Regions from separate parts of the Marinomonas mediterranea MMB-1 genome, predicted to be linked through region 1. Evidence: predicted binding sites of a transcription regulator. Region 1 holds the regulator's gene; the other holds the start of a gene.
The links. Region 1 encodes PhoB, which activates phosphate uptake and scavenging genes when phosphate is short. Its sites were predicted from a motif close to TGTCATANNNNTGTCANA; they were not measured.
Positions count from the first base shown of each region.

Region 2: MARME_RS17865 (UDP-2,3-diacylglucosamine diphosphatase) is a predicted target of PhoB. The motif match lies at 5,825-5,842, and genes of this name have one in related genera.

Region 1 is NC_015276.1:4,583,104-4,590,673, forward strand. It holds gene MARME_RS20780 (amino acid ABC transporter permease) at 1-783, shown strand, start outside; gene MARME_RS20785 (amino acid ABC transporter permease) at 797-1,897, shown strand; gene MARME_RS20790 (amino acid ABC transporter ATP-binding protein) at 1,922-2,701, shown strand; gene MARME_RS20795 (HDOD domain-containing protein) at 2,813-4,081, shown strand; gene MARME_RS20800 (chorismate--pyruvate lyase family protein) at 4,078-4,617, shown strand; gene ubiA (4-hydroxybenzoate octaprenyltransferase) at 4,721-5,575, shown strand; gene phoB (phosphate regulon transcriptional regulator PhoB) at 5,694-6,389, shown strand; gene phoR (phosphate regulon sensor histidine kinase PhoR) at 6,426-7,570, shown strand, end outside.
Region 2 is NC_015276.1:3,913,229-3,920,798, reverse strand. It holds gene MARME_RS17880 (hypothetical protein) at 1-505, shown strand, start outside; gene glsB (glutaminase B) at 566-1,474, opposite strand; gene MARME_RS21595 (EAL domain-containing protein) at 1,903-4,860, shown strand; gene MARME_RS17865 (UDP-2,3-diacylglucosamine diphosphatase) at 4,982-5,779, opposite strand; gene MARME_RS17860 (GGDEF domain-containing protein) at 5,907-7,570, opposite strand, start outside.

The DNA.
Region 1 (7,570 bases):
AATATTCCATTATTGCTGCAAATGTTCTTCTGGTACTTTGCCGTTTTGGCTGCCATGCCACACCCTCGCAATAGTATTGTGTTCGGTGATTTCTTTATCAACAAACGCGGCATCTACTCACCAAACCCACAGTTCCAAGACGGTTCTGGCTTTGTATTAGCAGCCTTCTTGCTTTCTATCGTGGGTGCATTTTTTATTGTTCGCTGGGCCAAAGCGCGTCAAAAAGCGACAGGTAATTGGTTCCCTGCCTATTGGGCCTCTTTTGGTACCATTATTGGTGTCACCTTACTTGCTTTTGTTGTTACCGGTTTCCCTGTTGAATTCGATCTACCGTCTAAAAGTCGCTTCAATGTGACGGGTGGCATGGTATTAGTACCTGAATTTGTCGCGGTGCTTATTGCACTGTCTACATACACGGGTTCTTTTATTGCAGAGATCGTACGTGCAGGCATCTTATCTGTAAACTGGGGACAAACCGAAGCATCACGCTCATTAGGTTTACCAGACGGCAAAACTCAGCGCCTTATCGTATTACCTCAAGCGTTACGCGTTATCATTCCCCCTCTTACTAGCCAATATCTAAACCTAGCGAAAAACTCTTCTTTAGGTGCAGCGATTGCCTACCCTGAACTGGTTGCAGTTGTTATGGGTACGACCCTGAACCAAACGGGTCAAGCAATCGAAACCATTGGCTTATGTATGCTTGTTTACGGTTCTTTGAGCTTATCTATCTCGCTCTTTATGAACTGGTACAACAAACGTATGTCTTTAGTAGAACGTTAAGGAGGCTATTATCATGGCGATCGAATTTAAACCATCTCCAAGCCTCCCACCACCGTCTGATTCGGTAGGTCCGGTAGCTTGGGTTCGAGCAAACTTTTTCTCTTCTCCTTTGAATATTGCTCTGACTTTGTTCAGCGTATATGTTCTGTATTTGATGATCCCACCTGTTTTACAGTGGGGATTTCTTGATGCAACGTGGGAAGGATCTTCCAAAGCAGCGTGTACAGCAGGCGGCGCATGTTGGGCTTTCATCGGGGCGTACTTTGAGCAATTTATGTACGGCCTGTACCCTGAAACTGAGTACTGGCGCATCAACCTCGCATTGATCTTACTCATTGTGCTTGTTGGTATGTTTGCGATAAAAGCGGTTAACAAGCTTTTCTTGTCAATTGCAATTATCGTGGTGTACCCAATTGTTGCTTTTATATTGTTCTCTGGCGGCATGTTCGGCCTTGAGACAGTTGAAACATCAAACTGGGGCGGACTGTTCCTAACAACCTTACTTGGGGTTGTCGGTATTGTTGCCTCTTTCCCTCTTGGTGTGCTTCTAGCATTGGGTCGTCGTTCTAACATGCCGATTGTTAAATCAGTATGTGTTGTATTCATCGAAACCATTCGTGCTGTTCCATTGATCACGATTTTGTTTATGGCATCCGTTATGATTCCATTGTTCTTGCCAGAAGGCTTGAACTTCAACAAATTACTTCGTGTACTCATTGGTATTACATTGTTCTCTGCTGCTTATATGGCGGAGGTTATTCGTGGTGGCCTTCAGGCAATACCTAAAGGTCAGTACGAAGCCGCAGATGCAATGGGACTCACCTACTGGCAATCAATGTGTTTGGTCATCTTGCCACAAGCATTGAAACTGGTTATTCCAGGTATCGTGAATACCTTTATCGGTTTGTTCAAAGATACGACTCTGGTTTACATCGTTGGTATGTTCGATCTACTGGGCCGAATCCAAGCAGCAAACCACGATGCTAACTGGTTAGGTACAACAATCGAAGGTTATGCCTTCGCAGGCTTTGTTTATTGGATTATCTGCTTCGGTATGTCCCGCTACAGTATGGCGGTTGAGCGTAAGTTAGATACCGGACACAAGCGGAAATAATATAGATTTTGAGGCTTTAAAAAGATGACTGATAACAACATGGCACTTGCCCAACTTGAGCCGGGCGAAGAAGCAATTATTGAATTTAGCGACGTGAATAAGTGGTACGGTGACTTCCACGTTCTAAAGAATATTAATTTTAGTATCCGTAAAGGCGAACGTATTGTTGTGTGTGGGCCGTCAGGTTCAGGTAAATCAACAATGACTCGCTGCATCAACCGTCTAGAGGAACACCAAAAAGGTTCAATCCTTGTTGACGGTATTGAGATGAACGACAACCTGAAAAACATCGAGGCAATCCGTAAAGATGTGGGCATGGTGTTTCAGCACTTTAACTTGTTCCCACATTTGACGATTCTTGAAAACCTGACATTGGCTCCGATCTGGGTACGTAAAATGCCTAAGAAAGAAGCTGAAGAGATGGCGATGCATTACCTTGAGCGAGTTAAAATCGCGAACCAAGCAGGTAAATATCCAGGTCAGCTATCCGGTGGACAACAACAACGTGTAGCGATCGCTCGTGGCCTATGTATGAAGCCTCGCATTATGCTTTTTGATGAACCAACATCTGCACTTGATCCAGAAATGATCAAAGAAGTATTGGACGTAATGGTTCAGTTAGCAGACGAAGGCATGACGATGGTGTGTGTAACGCACGAAATGGGCTTTGCTAAGACTGTTGCCGACCGAGTCGTATTTATGGATGCTGGGGAAATTGTGGAAGCAAATACACCACATGAATTCTTCGAAAACCCACAACACGATCGTACTCAGCTGTTCTTAAGCCAGATCCTAAACCACTAAAATATAAAAGAATTTACATTCTTTTGATAAAGGCCCCTGTTGGGGCCTTTTTTTATAGCCTATAGTTATTAGAGAATTCAATAGATCAAAGAAGGATGCGCTAATTTGACTATGGCACAAACAGAGATGGACCCAACACCAACGCATGTACGCGTTATTCATCTCGCGGACAATAGCGGTAAAGTTCAAGCCATTTTTGGTCAAGACAGTGTCTTAGACCTCACAACGCTCTCACGCCTCACAAAAAGACGGCTGACTCCTTGGTCACGTTTACCAATTGAGGGCGATACATTACTGGACGCAAATAAAACCCCCACTTTCATCGATAAAGCATTGCTTAAAGAAGAGTCCGTCTCATTTCACAGTAAAAGCGACCTGTCTCTAAAGGCAATGAGCGGTCAACAACTTGCCGAGAAACTAGAAGGTAAACTCTCGTATATTGAAAACATCACCTACGCAGGCGAAGCGCTACACTACCCTGCTGCGGGTATGAATGAAGACGAAAAACAAATGCAAACGGCATTGGGTCGTTTCCAATCTATTCGCCTAAAACAGCGGCTTGAAGAAACGTTGGAAATCCCACCATTATCTAACTCCAGCACACATATTATTCAGCTAAGTGCCGACCCCAATGCAAGTTCAGAACAACTTTGTCAAATCGTTAATCTAGACCCAAGTTTGTCTGCTCAGGTGATTAGCTGGGCATCGTCGCCTTACTACGGTGGATCAGATCCTGTTGAATCAATTGAAGACGCCATTATCCGTGTACTGGGGTTTGATATGGTGATGAATCTTTCTCTAGGGTTATCAATGGGTGGGGTGTTTGAGCTACCAAAAGATGGTCCTAAACACTACGACGACTTTTGGTTCAGTGCCGTTTCACATGCGGCTCTGATGGAGTCTCTGGTGAAATCAATCTCCTCAGATCACCCAAAACCTCGGCTTGGTCATGCTTATCTGGCAGGCTTGCTGCACAATTTTGGCTATCTGGCGATCAGTGTTATTTTACCGCCTCATTTTTCTATTTTGTCTCGAAATTTAGAGGCAAATGCACATTTGCCTAGCAACGTTGTTGAGATGCAGGTGTTGCATTTTACAAAGGAACAGTTAGGCGCCTGGTTGCTAAAACACTGGAACATTCCGGCCGATATTTACGGCGCCGTTCGCTATTGCAAAGACGAAGGCTATCAAGGAGAGCATAAACTCTTAGCTAACCTTCTTTATGTGGCAAATCGTTTATTGGATCAACTGCCTATAAGCGAGCATTTACTGGATCAGTTAGGGTTAAACGAAGAAACCGCGTTACAATGTCGCCAGCAGGTCTTAAGCGCCTCCAAAGACCTTAGAGACATGGTAAATTTAATACACGGCAAGACATGACGTTACTCAATAAAAACGCTGCCCGACAATTTGACTACGAATGGCACGCACTAAGCTGCGTCAATCGACAACAGATTCCCAGTAACATTCTTCCTTGGGTGAGTACGCCAGACTCGTTGACGGCAAAGCTGCAACAAGCAGGGTCATTTAAGGTGGAGGTCATTAGCGATTACATTGGCTTACCAACACAGAGAGAGCGTAACCGACTCAACTTACACGCTCGTGAGCAAGCGAGAATCCGTACCGTGTTACTTTACTGCAACCACCACGTTGTTATTTATGGTCGCTCAATTATTCCTTTACGCTCGTTACGAGGCCATTGGCGCTGTCTGTCTAAGCTCGCAGATAAGCCACTTGGTGGCTACCTTTTCAAGAATAAGCAACTTTCACGCAGTCCTATCGAAGTTACTCAGCTTCCCGCTGGATTAATGCAAAACACGGAAGAGAGTTTATGGGCAAGGCGGTCTATTTTCTATGGCTATGGTCCGGGTATCTTGGTTAATGAAGCATTTTACCCTACCATAGGCCAGCTGTAGCGTCGCAGTGAGTAGCACCATCGCGCGCTATCATTGCTAAATAAAATACGATTGAATAAGGTCGTTCGCATCCGACTATGACAACTAGGGCTCGTATAACTCCATGAGTAAACTCTCTGATTACGCCGACCTCACTCGCTTTAACCGACCCATTGGCTCTTTTTTGCTTATGTGGCCAACGCTTTGGGCATTATGGCTTGCGGCGAACGGTTGGCCTGAATGGCACTTAATACTGATTTTCGTATTAGGTGTGTTTAGTATGCGCTCCGCAGGCTGTGTCATTAACGACTACGCAGATAGAAAAGTGGATGGGCATGTAGAGCGAACGAAAAACCGTCCACTCCCATCGGGCCGCGTTGGTGAGAAAGAAGCACTGCTGCTTTTTGCTGTTTTAGCCGTACTCAGTTTTATCCTCGTATTGTTTACTGATCTACAAACCATTGCGCTTTCTTTCGTGGGTCTATTCTTAGCGGCACTGTACCCATTTATGAAGCGCTATACCCACCTGCCTCAAGTGTTTTTAGGTCTGGCATTTTCGTGGGCAATTCCAATGGCCTACAGCGCTCAAGGCGGCAGTTTATTTGATGTGCAGCTGTGGATGTTGTTCGTCGCCAATGTCTTCTGGACGGTCGCGTACGATACCTACTACGCCATCACAGACCGACCGGATGACTTGAAGATTGGCGTAAAATCCACTGCTATTTTATTTGGTCAATACGATCTCTTTGTGATCCTTGTTCTGCAAGGTTTAACCTTGTCATTATTAACTTGGATCGGGATTACATCCCACTTAAACTGGCCCTATTTTATCGGCCTCGCGGTTTGTGTTTTTTGGTTCTTTAAGCAATATAAACAAGGACAACACAGAGATCGCCAAGCTTGCTTTCGTTCATTTTTAGATAACAATCGAGTGGGCTATACGGTCTTTATTGGGTTGGTTTTAAGCTATATAGTCTAAAACCATGTTCTTTTTACGTCTATTCGTGTCTTAATTATGGCATAGTTGTGACATTTTAATGTAACTGTCACATTTACTCGTTTAAATATTCACCGTTCCTGAGATGAGGATAAATCCCGTGACCGGTAAGAAAGTACTAATCATTGACGACGAAGCACCCATTAGAGAAATGATTGCTGTAGCGCTAGAAATGGCTGGCTACGAATACCTAGAAGCCGAGAATGCACAGCATGGACATGAGATCATAGTCGATCACCGTCCTGACTTGATTCTTGTCGACTGGATGATGCCTGGAGGCAGTGGTATTGAATTGACTCGCCGCCTTAAAAAAGACAGCACAACAGCAGAAATTCCTGTGATTATGCTGACAGCGAAAAGCGAGGAAGACAACAAAATTCAGGGACTGGAAGTTGGTGCAGACGATTACATCACTAAACCCTTCTCCCCTAGAGAATTAGTTGCGCGTTTAAAAGCCGTATTGCGCCGCGCAACGCCACAAGGTGTCGACGAGCCAATCGAGGTAGACGGACTGCTTTTGGACCCAATTAGCCAACGCGTTAGCATCGGCAATAAACCACTTGAAATGGGTCCAACGGAGTACAGGCTGCTCAAGTTCTTGATGACGCATCAGGAGCGCGCCTATTCTCGAGCACAATTACTGGATCAAGTGTGGGGCGGCAATGTCTATGTTGAAGAACGCACGGTTGACGTACATATTCGTCGACTGCGCAAAGCCATTGGCAACACTCACGACTCCCTGATTCAAACTGTCCGCGGAACTGGATACCGCTTCTCCTCTAAACGGATTGCTTAGAGACGCATTAACAGATAAACGGATTATAAGACGAACATGAAACGAATCTGGAAACAGGCTCTGCTAAACTGGTTTATTGGCTTAATCGCAACCTTCGCCATCGGTTTTGCGTTAAGCCAGATTGCGATTGCGTTACTGCTGTATGTCTTAATCAGCTTAGCGTGGCAGATGTATCAGCTGTACCAGTTTCACTCGTGGTTACGCCGCTCAGGAAAAGCCTCTCCTCCAGAAACCAGTGGTATCTGGGGAGAAGTGTTCGACGCGGTTTATCGTCTGCAAAAGAAACAACGTAAATCCAAGCGAAAGATGCGCCAAGCTCTAAATCGAATTGAGAACTCAACCGCCGCCTTAAAAGAAGGCGTAATCATGGCGGATAATCAAGGCAATTTAGAGTGGTGGAATAATTCAGCGGGACAATTTCTTGGCTTGGTACGCCCTGTCGATCGCAGTCAAGCTATTACCAATATCGTCCGAAACCCAGACTTCTATCGTTACTTTACCCAAAAGCGATTTGGCGATCCTTTAATCATTAAAAGCCCAGCCAAAGAAGGGGCGTTCCTAGAAATTCAAACCACACTGTACGATCAAAACGACCATCTAATTTTTATTAGGGACGTAACGCGTTTACAGTTGCTAGAACAAATGCGCAAAGACTTTGTCGCCAATGCCTCGCATGAACTCAAAACGCCACTTACGGTGATTAAAGGCTATTTAGAAACCCTAGGCATGTTCAAAGATAATTTGCCTCAGAGTATGCAACGCGGCATTGATAATATGGCCGATCAATCTGAGCGGATGGAAAACCTCATCGAAGATTTGCTGTTACTGTCTCGGCTAGAAAGCAATGACAAGCGAGAAAATGACACTTGGCTTCAGGTGTCCGATATTTTCACTGCCATTGAGAAAATGGCGCAGCCTATCTTACATCCAGACCATACTTTGAGCTTCTCTGTCGAAGAAGGCGCTCAGGTTCATGGCTCCTACAACGAGCTCTACAGCGCATTTTCGAACTTAGTCGTAAATGCTATTAAATACTCGCCAAATGGCGGTGAAATTAACGTAAGGTGGGAATCTGACGACGTCAGCGGTTGTTTCGCAGTACAAGATGAAGGTTTAGGCATCGATCCGCGTTATATTCCTCGACTCACAGAGCGTTTCTTCCGTGTGGACAAAGGCCGAAG
Region 2 (7,570 bases), 670 kb from region 1:
CCAAGGGCGATCTGCAGGAGCGGTGCAATATCGAATGGTCTCTAGTGATGATACTGTGACTCGTCCTGGAACGGTGTTAGGGAATTTGAAAACGCATAATGACGGACAACGATTTAAAATGCGGGCGGATAATTTTGAGGCTGGTACCAGCTTTCAGGCGGTTTATATTCCGGTACAGAGTAGCGACAAGCTTTCCTTTCCTCACCCTTTACCGAGTAATGGGCCAAGGATTATGATCACAACGCAACTTACAGGTTGTTGTATGTTGATGATGAAGATGGGAGAGGTTGTTGGAGTGGCCCACTTACAGCCAACGGGAGAAACGGGTAATGAGCTTCATGCTCGTTTAGGAACCAACTTAAAGGTATATGGACGTCCTGACTATGGAAACTCTCGTGCCATTTTTATTGGTATTCGCACTGCCAATCGCTGGCGTTTCTACGCTCAACGTATAGGTGATGGGTACGGCCGTACTATTTTGGGCGCCGAAGAGATCTCATTATAAATACGATCGTGTCGGTGAGTGATGAAAAACAGATTAGCTTGTTAATCTGTTTTTCAATTATTAAAAGACTGACCAGCCTATCTCGCTAGACAGAGCTTCTAGCGCTGCTACACCAGCTAACGAATTGCCAACTTTATTTAAGCAAGGTGACCAGACACATATAGAGAACTGGTTAGGCACGATTGCAACAATACCACCACCTACACCACTTTTTCCGGGTAAGCCAACCATGTAAGCAAACGTCCCTGCTTCGTCATATAGGCCACTTGTCGCCATCAGTGCGTTGATTTGTCTAGCTTGTTGTTCCGAGACCACTTGTTCGTTGTTGATCATGCAGTAGCCTTTGTTTGCTAAAAAGCCAAAGGCTTTCGCTAGATCAACACAGTTCATGCGTAGTGCACAGTTTGAAAAATAGTTATGTAGGACATCTTCCACGTCATTATCGAAGTTGTCGAACGATTTCATTAGGTAGGCCATTGCCGCATTGCGAGAGCGGTGCTCGTATTCCGAGTCCGCAACCACTTTGTCGGTTTTAATATTGGGGTTCCCTGATAGTCGTCTGACAAATTCACGCATAGCATAGTGTGGCGTAGCGAAACGTGTTTGGTTCATATCACTTACGACAATTGCGCCAGCATTGATAAAAGGGTTTCTTGGAACGCCACCTTCGTATTCAAGCTGTACAAGCGAATTGAACGGTAACCCAGATGGCTCTCGGCCAACTCGTTTCCACATGCCTTCACCGTAGTGCTTCATGGCTAATGTAAGGCTGAATACTTTAGAAATACTTTGGATCGAAAACGGCGTTTTCGCGTCGCCAATGGTGTAACATTCGCCTTTGTTGCTGTAAATGGCAATGCCAAATTGGTTTGGGTTAACACTGGCTAGCGCAGGAATGTAGTCGGCAACATTACCTTCACCCACCAAAGGAAGTACTTTTTCATAAATGCGTTTAAGAATCGAATTCAACGTATTTTGCCCTCGTCGCTATTCTTATTTTTGACGCGCATTTTGCCTATCATAACGTGATAAATAAAGAGTTATTATCGTCTTATGCGAAGGATTCTATAAGCCGAATTAGATCGATGTGCTGTATTTAGCTTATTGCTTTGTATTCAATTTGTAGTCGAAGACTGAATTTTAGTGGTGACCCTTTCTTAAATAGTGCATTTCAGTCTATTATGAGACTTGAAGATGCCGTGTAACGATTTAGGTTACCTACTCTATTTTATTACCTAAAATTGTTACTGCGTATAATTGCTACTGTCTAAGGCTTTAATAGCCAAGATTTTTACTAACTAAGAAGACTACTCATTGCGACTCGTGTTGGGAATGATGCGTAGGAAAAGACGGATTTGCTTCTCTTTACTTTAGGAAGTCTGTCGGAAAGTATGATTATGCCCGTTCGCTCTGCGCCATATGTAAAACTTGTTACCGTATTAAGCATTATCTTGTTTTCCATTGTTGGCGGCATTTTTTTCCAGATTTCTCTTTCTCATTATAAGCACGATGCTCAAGACCTCGCTCAGTATGACGCTTTTTTTTATTCGAAAAAACTATCTGAAATTGTCGCTGAGAACCTAGCCGCGACGGTACAAATTGCTGATTTTATTCGCTTTAATCGAGGGGCTAGCGATGGCTTTGAACCCTACGCTGATTTGGTGCTCCGGCGTTACCCTTATGTCGATCGGTTGGTACTGATTCCAAATGGCGTCATCACAAACATTCATCCATTAGAAGGGCATGAGAGTGCGATTGGCATCAATGTGTTTGGTAACGAGGTGCTTCGCTCGAAGGCATTGATAGACCATAACTTAAATACTCCCAGTGTTTCGGCGCCGGTGCCAGTGATCGACAACTCTATTGCTATGGGGACGAGAGTCTCTGTGATGATTAAAGACCAAGCGAAAGAGGATGTGTTTTGGGGTTTTGTCGCTTCCGCAATGGGGGTGACTCACCTTATTGAGTCCTCAGGGCTTGTTGAATTTACCAAACAAGGGTTTGAGTTTCAGTTATCCGAGTACCGTAAACAGGAAGGGTATGTTGTTATCAGTCAAACGGATGGCTTTATAAAAGAGAACAGTATACAGCTTGAACTTGCGTTGCCGGGCACACGTTGGTTTTTGTTTGTGTCTCCAAAAGGAACATGGGTTTCCAAGCAGACGACGTATTCTTTAGGCTTCGCTGTTGCCTTTGTTGTTATGCTGCTTTCAGGCATTAGTTACCTTATCGCGAGGAAATTTTTTGAACGCTCTGTTCAGGCAAGCTTAGTGGAACAAAAAACCAAAGAGGCAGAAATCACGCTCGAACGGTTGTCGAATACATTGGATGCGATTCCAGACTATTTAGTAGAAGTAAATGACGAAGGAGTAGTGGCTGAAAACCATTACTCATCAGAGCGCGAGCTAATGAAGTGGCTTCCACTACACCCAGGCGAGTGGGTTGTTGATTGTTTGAGCGAAGAGTCCATGTTGGCTTGGGGGCAAGCAATGAAAACGGCTTTTTTAGACGGTGTTTCAACCGGCTTGAGCTTTCGAGTTGAGCTAGATGAAGACGAAAAGTGGTTTGAACTGTCGGCGGTTTATACGGCGCCTGATGACCTAAAAGGCAGGGCCGCGTTTTATCTGTTTCTTGTTCGTGACGTTACCGAACGGATCAAAAATGAAGCGGAGTTGAGAATCTCCGCGATTGCTTTTGAAACTCAAGATGCCATTTTAATTACGGATCAACACAATCGTATCATCAGAGTTAACAACGCATTTGAAGCCATTACGGGTTACAGCGAATCTGAGGTATATGGGAAGAACCCCGCTATTATTAGCTCTGGTCGACACGATCGAAACTTCTATCGTAAATTGTATCAATCTTTAAATAATATTGGTCATTGGGAAGGCGAGATCTGGAATCGGAAAAAAGACGGTACTGTTTTTCCTGAGTGGCTTTACATCACAGCCATTAAAGATGAAGAAGAGCGTTTACTTCATTATGTTGCAACCTTTAGAGACATCACTCAAGACAAAAATAACCAACAGCGTATAGAGCAGTTAAATTATTACGATGCGCTGACCCGTTTGCCGAATAAGACGCTCTTTTTAGAAGAGCTGGAGCATCGGCTGGATGTTATGTCAGAAATCCGCTATCGGCGTAGCGCTATTTTGTATTTGGATTTGGATAACTTCAAAGACCTCAATGACTACTACGGTCATAAGCAAGGAGATCTGCTTCTGAAACAGGTTGCCTCACGCTTAGTGGATATTGTTCGCCCTCAAGACACTGTAGCGAGGCTCAGTGCCGATAATTTCGTTATCTTGCTCGAAGATGCGGATGTGAGCGTTAACCCTGAACGGGCCTCCTACAGAGCTAAGCATGTTGCAACTAAAATTCTCGATGAATTGAAGCATCCTTTTGTTCCAGGCGCGCACGAGTTGGTGATAACGGCGAGTATTGGCATGACTGAGTTTGGTGCTGATACACCAGAACATACGTCTGAAGATATCGTCAAACAAGCGGAAATGGCGATGTACGAAGCAAAACAGGCTGGTCGAGCGCAGTCGTGTTTTTATCAGCCCAAAATGCACGAACGGGTTGTACAGCGTGTTTACTTTGAAACGAGCCTGCGCGAGGCACTTTCAAAAGAACAGTTTTCATTGCATTACCAACCGCAATTTGATGTGAATAAAAAGCTGGTGGGTGTGGAAGCTCTCATACGCTGGAACCATCCTGAGAATGGGCTTGTTCCCCCCGGTGAATTTATTCCGTTTGCAGAAGAAAGCAAGCTCATCATTAAAATTGGCGAATGGGTGTTGATGAAGGCCTGCCAAGTAAAAGCGGACTGGCTAAAGCACGATGCTTTCAGGGACATCAATATGTCCATCAACGTCAGTGCACTGCAATTCTCTCAAGATAATTTTGTCGAGCAAGTCAGACACGCCCTTGATCAATCTGGCGTTAATCCAAATACCATTGAACTTGAACTAACAGAAAGTATGTTGGTGAATGATCAAGATGACGTGATCCGAAAAATGCAGTCATTGAAAGCATTGGGTGTGCTTATTTCACTTGATGATTTTGGAACGGGCTATTCTTCTTTGTCTTATCTTACACGATTGCCGATTGATCAGCTCAAGATTGATCAATCGTTTGTGTCTTCTTTCTCGGAAGGATCAAGAGAGTCCACGATTGCTGCGTCGATTATTAACATTGGTCATAACCTAAATATGGAAGTAATTGCTGAAGGCGTGGAACAACAGAGTCAATTTGAGTGGCTGAAATCCCAAGGTTGTGATTTATTCCAAGGGTACGGATTAGCGCGGCCTATGCCAGAAGAGGACTTATTGTCTTTGTTGAGCCAATAGCCTCCGATATAAAGTAACAGCGCGCCTTACGTTAAATTAAAGCGCGGCCTTCGAAATAATAGCAACCGTCCTTTGAAAAGGGGCTCCTGCATCTCTGGTAACACTTCCCCGTGCGACGAGACTAAATGGGTGTTGGTTCGCCAATTTGAGAGTCTATAGTCGGTTCTACCGCGATTAATGATTGTTTGTCAGACCAATGAATGAGTGAAAGCTCGCCTGAATAAGACTCTGTTAAGGCTGTGCAATGCTCAACCCAGTCGCCATCGTTGCAATACAATATTCCGTCGTTCATTTGAAAATTGGCAAAGTGAATATGGCCGCAAATATAGCCGTCTAAATTTTGACTGCGAGCCGATTTGATCGCGGCGAGCTCAAAGCGAGCGATGAATTCACGAGCTTTGCCTATGTGACTTTTTATGTAACCTGCTAAGGACCAATAAGGCAGTCCAAAAAAGCGTCGAACGGCGTTTGTGAATTGATTTAAATGCAGCATGATTCCGTGAGCTTTATCGCCGATCGCGAGCATCAGCGGGCTGATTTTCACCATTTGATCGAACTCATCGCCGTGGCTAACGTGGAAGCGTCGTCCATCTGCTGTGGTGTGGATGGTGTTTAGCTTTATATCGATTCCTGAAAGGCGCTGTCCTGTAAACTGACGAAAGAATGCGTCGTGATTTCCCGGAATGTAAATCACGTCCGTTCCTTGTTTCGCCATGCTCAGGACACGTTCGATAACCGCTTGGTGTTCATGAGTAAAGTGCGCTCGCTTACGCATTTCTTGTAAGTCAATAATGTCGCCTACAAGGTATAAGCTATCGACTTCTATACGGTTGAGAAAGTCCAAGAGATGTTTCGCTTGGCACGCTTTTGTACCAAGATGGACATCGGAAATAAAGACTGCTCGAAAGTGAGTTTGCATCGTTTGGCCTCATGATTCTATCTAAGAACTAGGCTAAAAAAGAGATATGACGGCGACGTGACGTTTTGATGTCGTTTTTGTTAGGGTTGTTCAACAATCAAAGTTTGAGCCTGTTCTAGGCCCGATTCTAAGAGGTCTGAGTCAAAGAGCTCTGAGTCAAAGATGCTTGAGCCGACGATGTTTGCGTCAAAGAGGCCTGCGTGTAATGAGGGGTGAGAAGGTAAACGGAATTCCCACCTTGCTTTTTCGCAGCCTTTTTAGCTTGTGCCGCAAGCTCTGCAACATAATGATGACTGTTGCATTTCGCAGGATCTGGATTCACAACACCAATAGATAAGCTCAAGATGGGATGGAAAACCGTTTCACCGTGCCGATTTGGAGACCAAACCCCGCCTGCTAATAAGGTGTCTGCGTCGTAGAAGGTACGAACACGTTGGTCGAATGAGGTTAAAATGGCTTCACATTGTTCATGCCAGTTGTCGTCTGCGAAAATAACGACGAAATCGTCACCTCCGATATGACCAATGAAATTGCTCTCAGGGTGCGTTTCTTCGCGAATAATATTGCCTAACAGTTGTATGACTTCGTCACCCTTGGCGTAGCCAAAATAATCGTTAAAGGGCTTAAAGTCGTTAAGGTCAAAATAGGCAACGTGGAAATTATCCAGATTCGTTAAACGACGGTTTACTTCTTTATGTATCGGGACATTACCCGGTAACAGCGTCAAAGGGTTCGAGTAGGTGGCGTTTTGAATTTTCAGCTCAGTGATGCGTTTAAGCAAGTCTCGCAGATGACCCGTTCCAATATATTGCCCCCCTTTGACGATAATAATCTCGTTGTTGAGTGTGTCTGCTTCTTGTTCCGTTAACATGGTCGATACGCTAGCAAGGCTCACACTGCTTTCAACGATGATCGTGTCTTCACTCAATAAGTTAGTAGCGGCTTTGTGTTCGTATAGCGCGCGACCATATGGCGTTGAAAATAACTCATGCAGGGCATGGCGTCGAATCACGCCAATCGGTTGGCCATTGTCCAAAACGGGGACGACAAACAAGTCGTGATGCTGACTAAAAAGCTTCGCAACATCGCGAAGAGGGCTATCAAATTTAACACTGGGCGACGGTTTGCAGAGCGTCCACACGGTTTCCCCATGATTTGAATCGAACTGCTCTTTTTTCCTTGCTTGTTTAGCTAAATATAAGTGTGTGGTGTCTGAGGGGGATGGCGTCGGTCGGCCTAGAAAGTAGCCCTGACCATATGGAATTCCCAGCTCGATAACTTGATCAAGCTCTTGTCTTGTTTCAATGCCTTCTGCAATCAAGGTACATTTTAGTCGTTGGCCAATGGCAATAATTGATCTGACGAACTCTTGTTTGACGTCGTCCTGATCAATTCCTTGTATAAAATGTTTATCGATTTTAACAATATCAGGCTGAAGTTCAGACCAAAGGCGCAGACCAGAGTAACCTGCTCCTAAGTCATCGATCGCAACTTGGAAGCCCATTTCGCGATAATGGTTAACGCTGTTATGCGATAAACCGTCACGATCATAGGGATGCTGTTCCGAGAGTTCGATGACAATTTTTTTCTCGTCTAATCCTAAGTTTCTGAGGATAGACAGCGTCATACCACGTTGATGATGTGGTGAGCTTAGAAGAGAGGCGCTGACATTTAGAAATAGCTTTCCATTCAAATCAAGTTCAACAAAACGCGACAGCGCTTTAGAACGGCACAGTATCTCTAGCTCATGAAGTTTGTTTTCGGACTCGGCGAGCGGAAACAGAACATCCG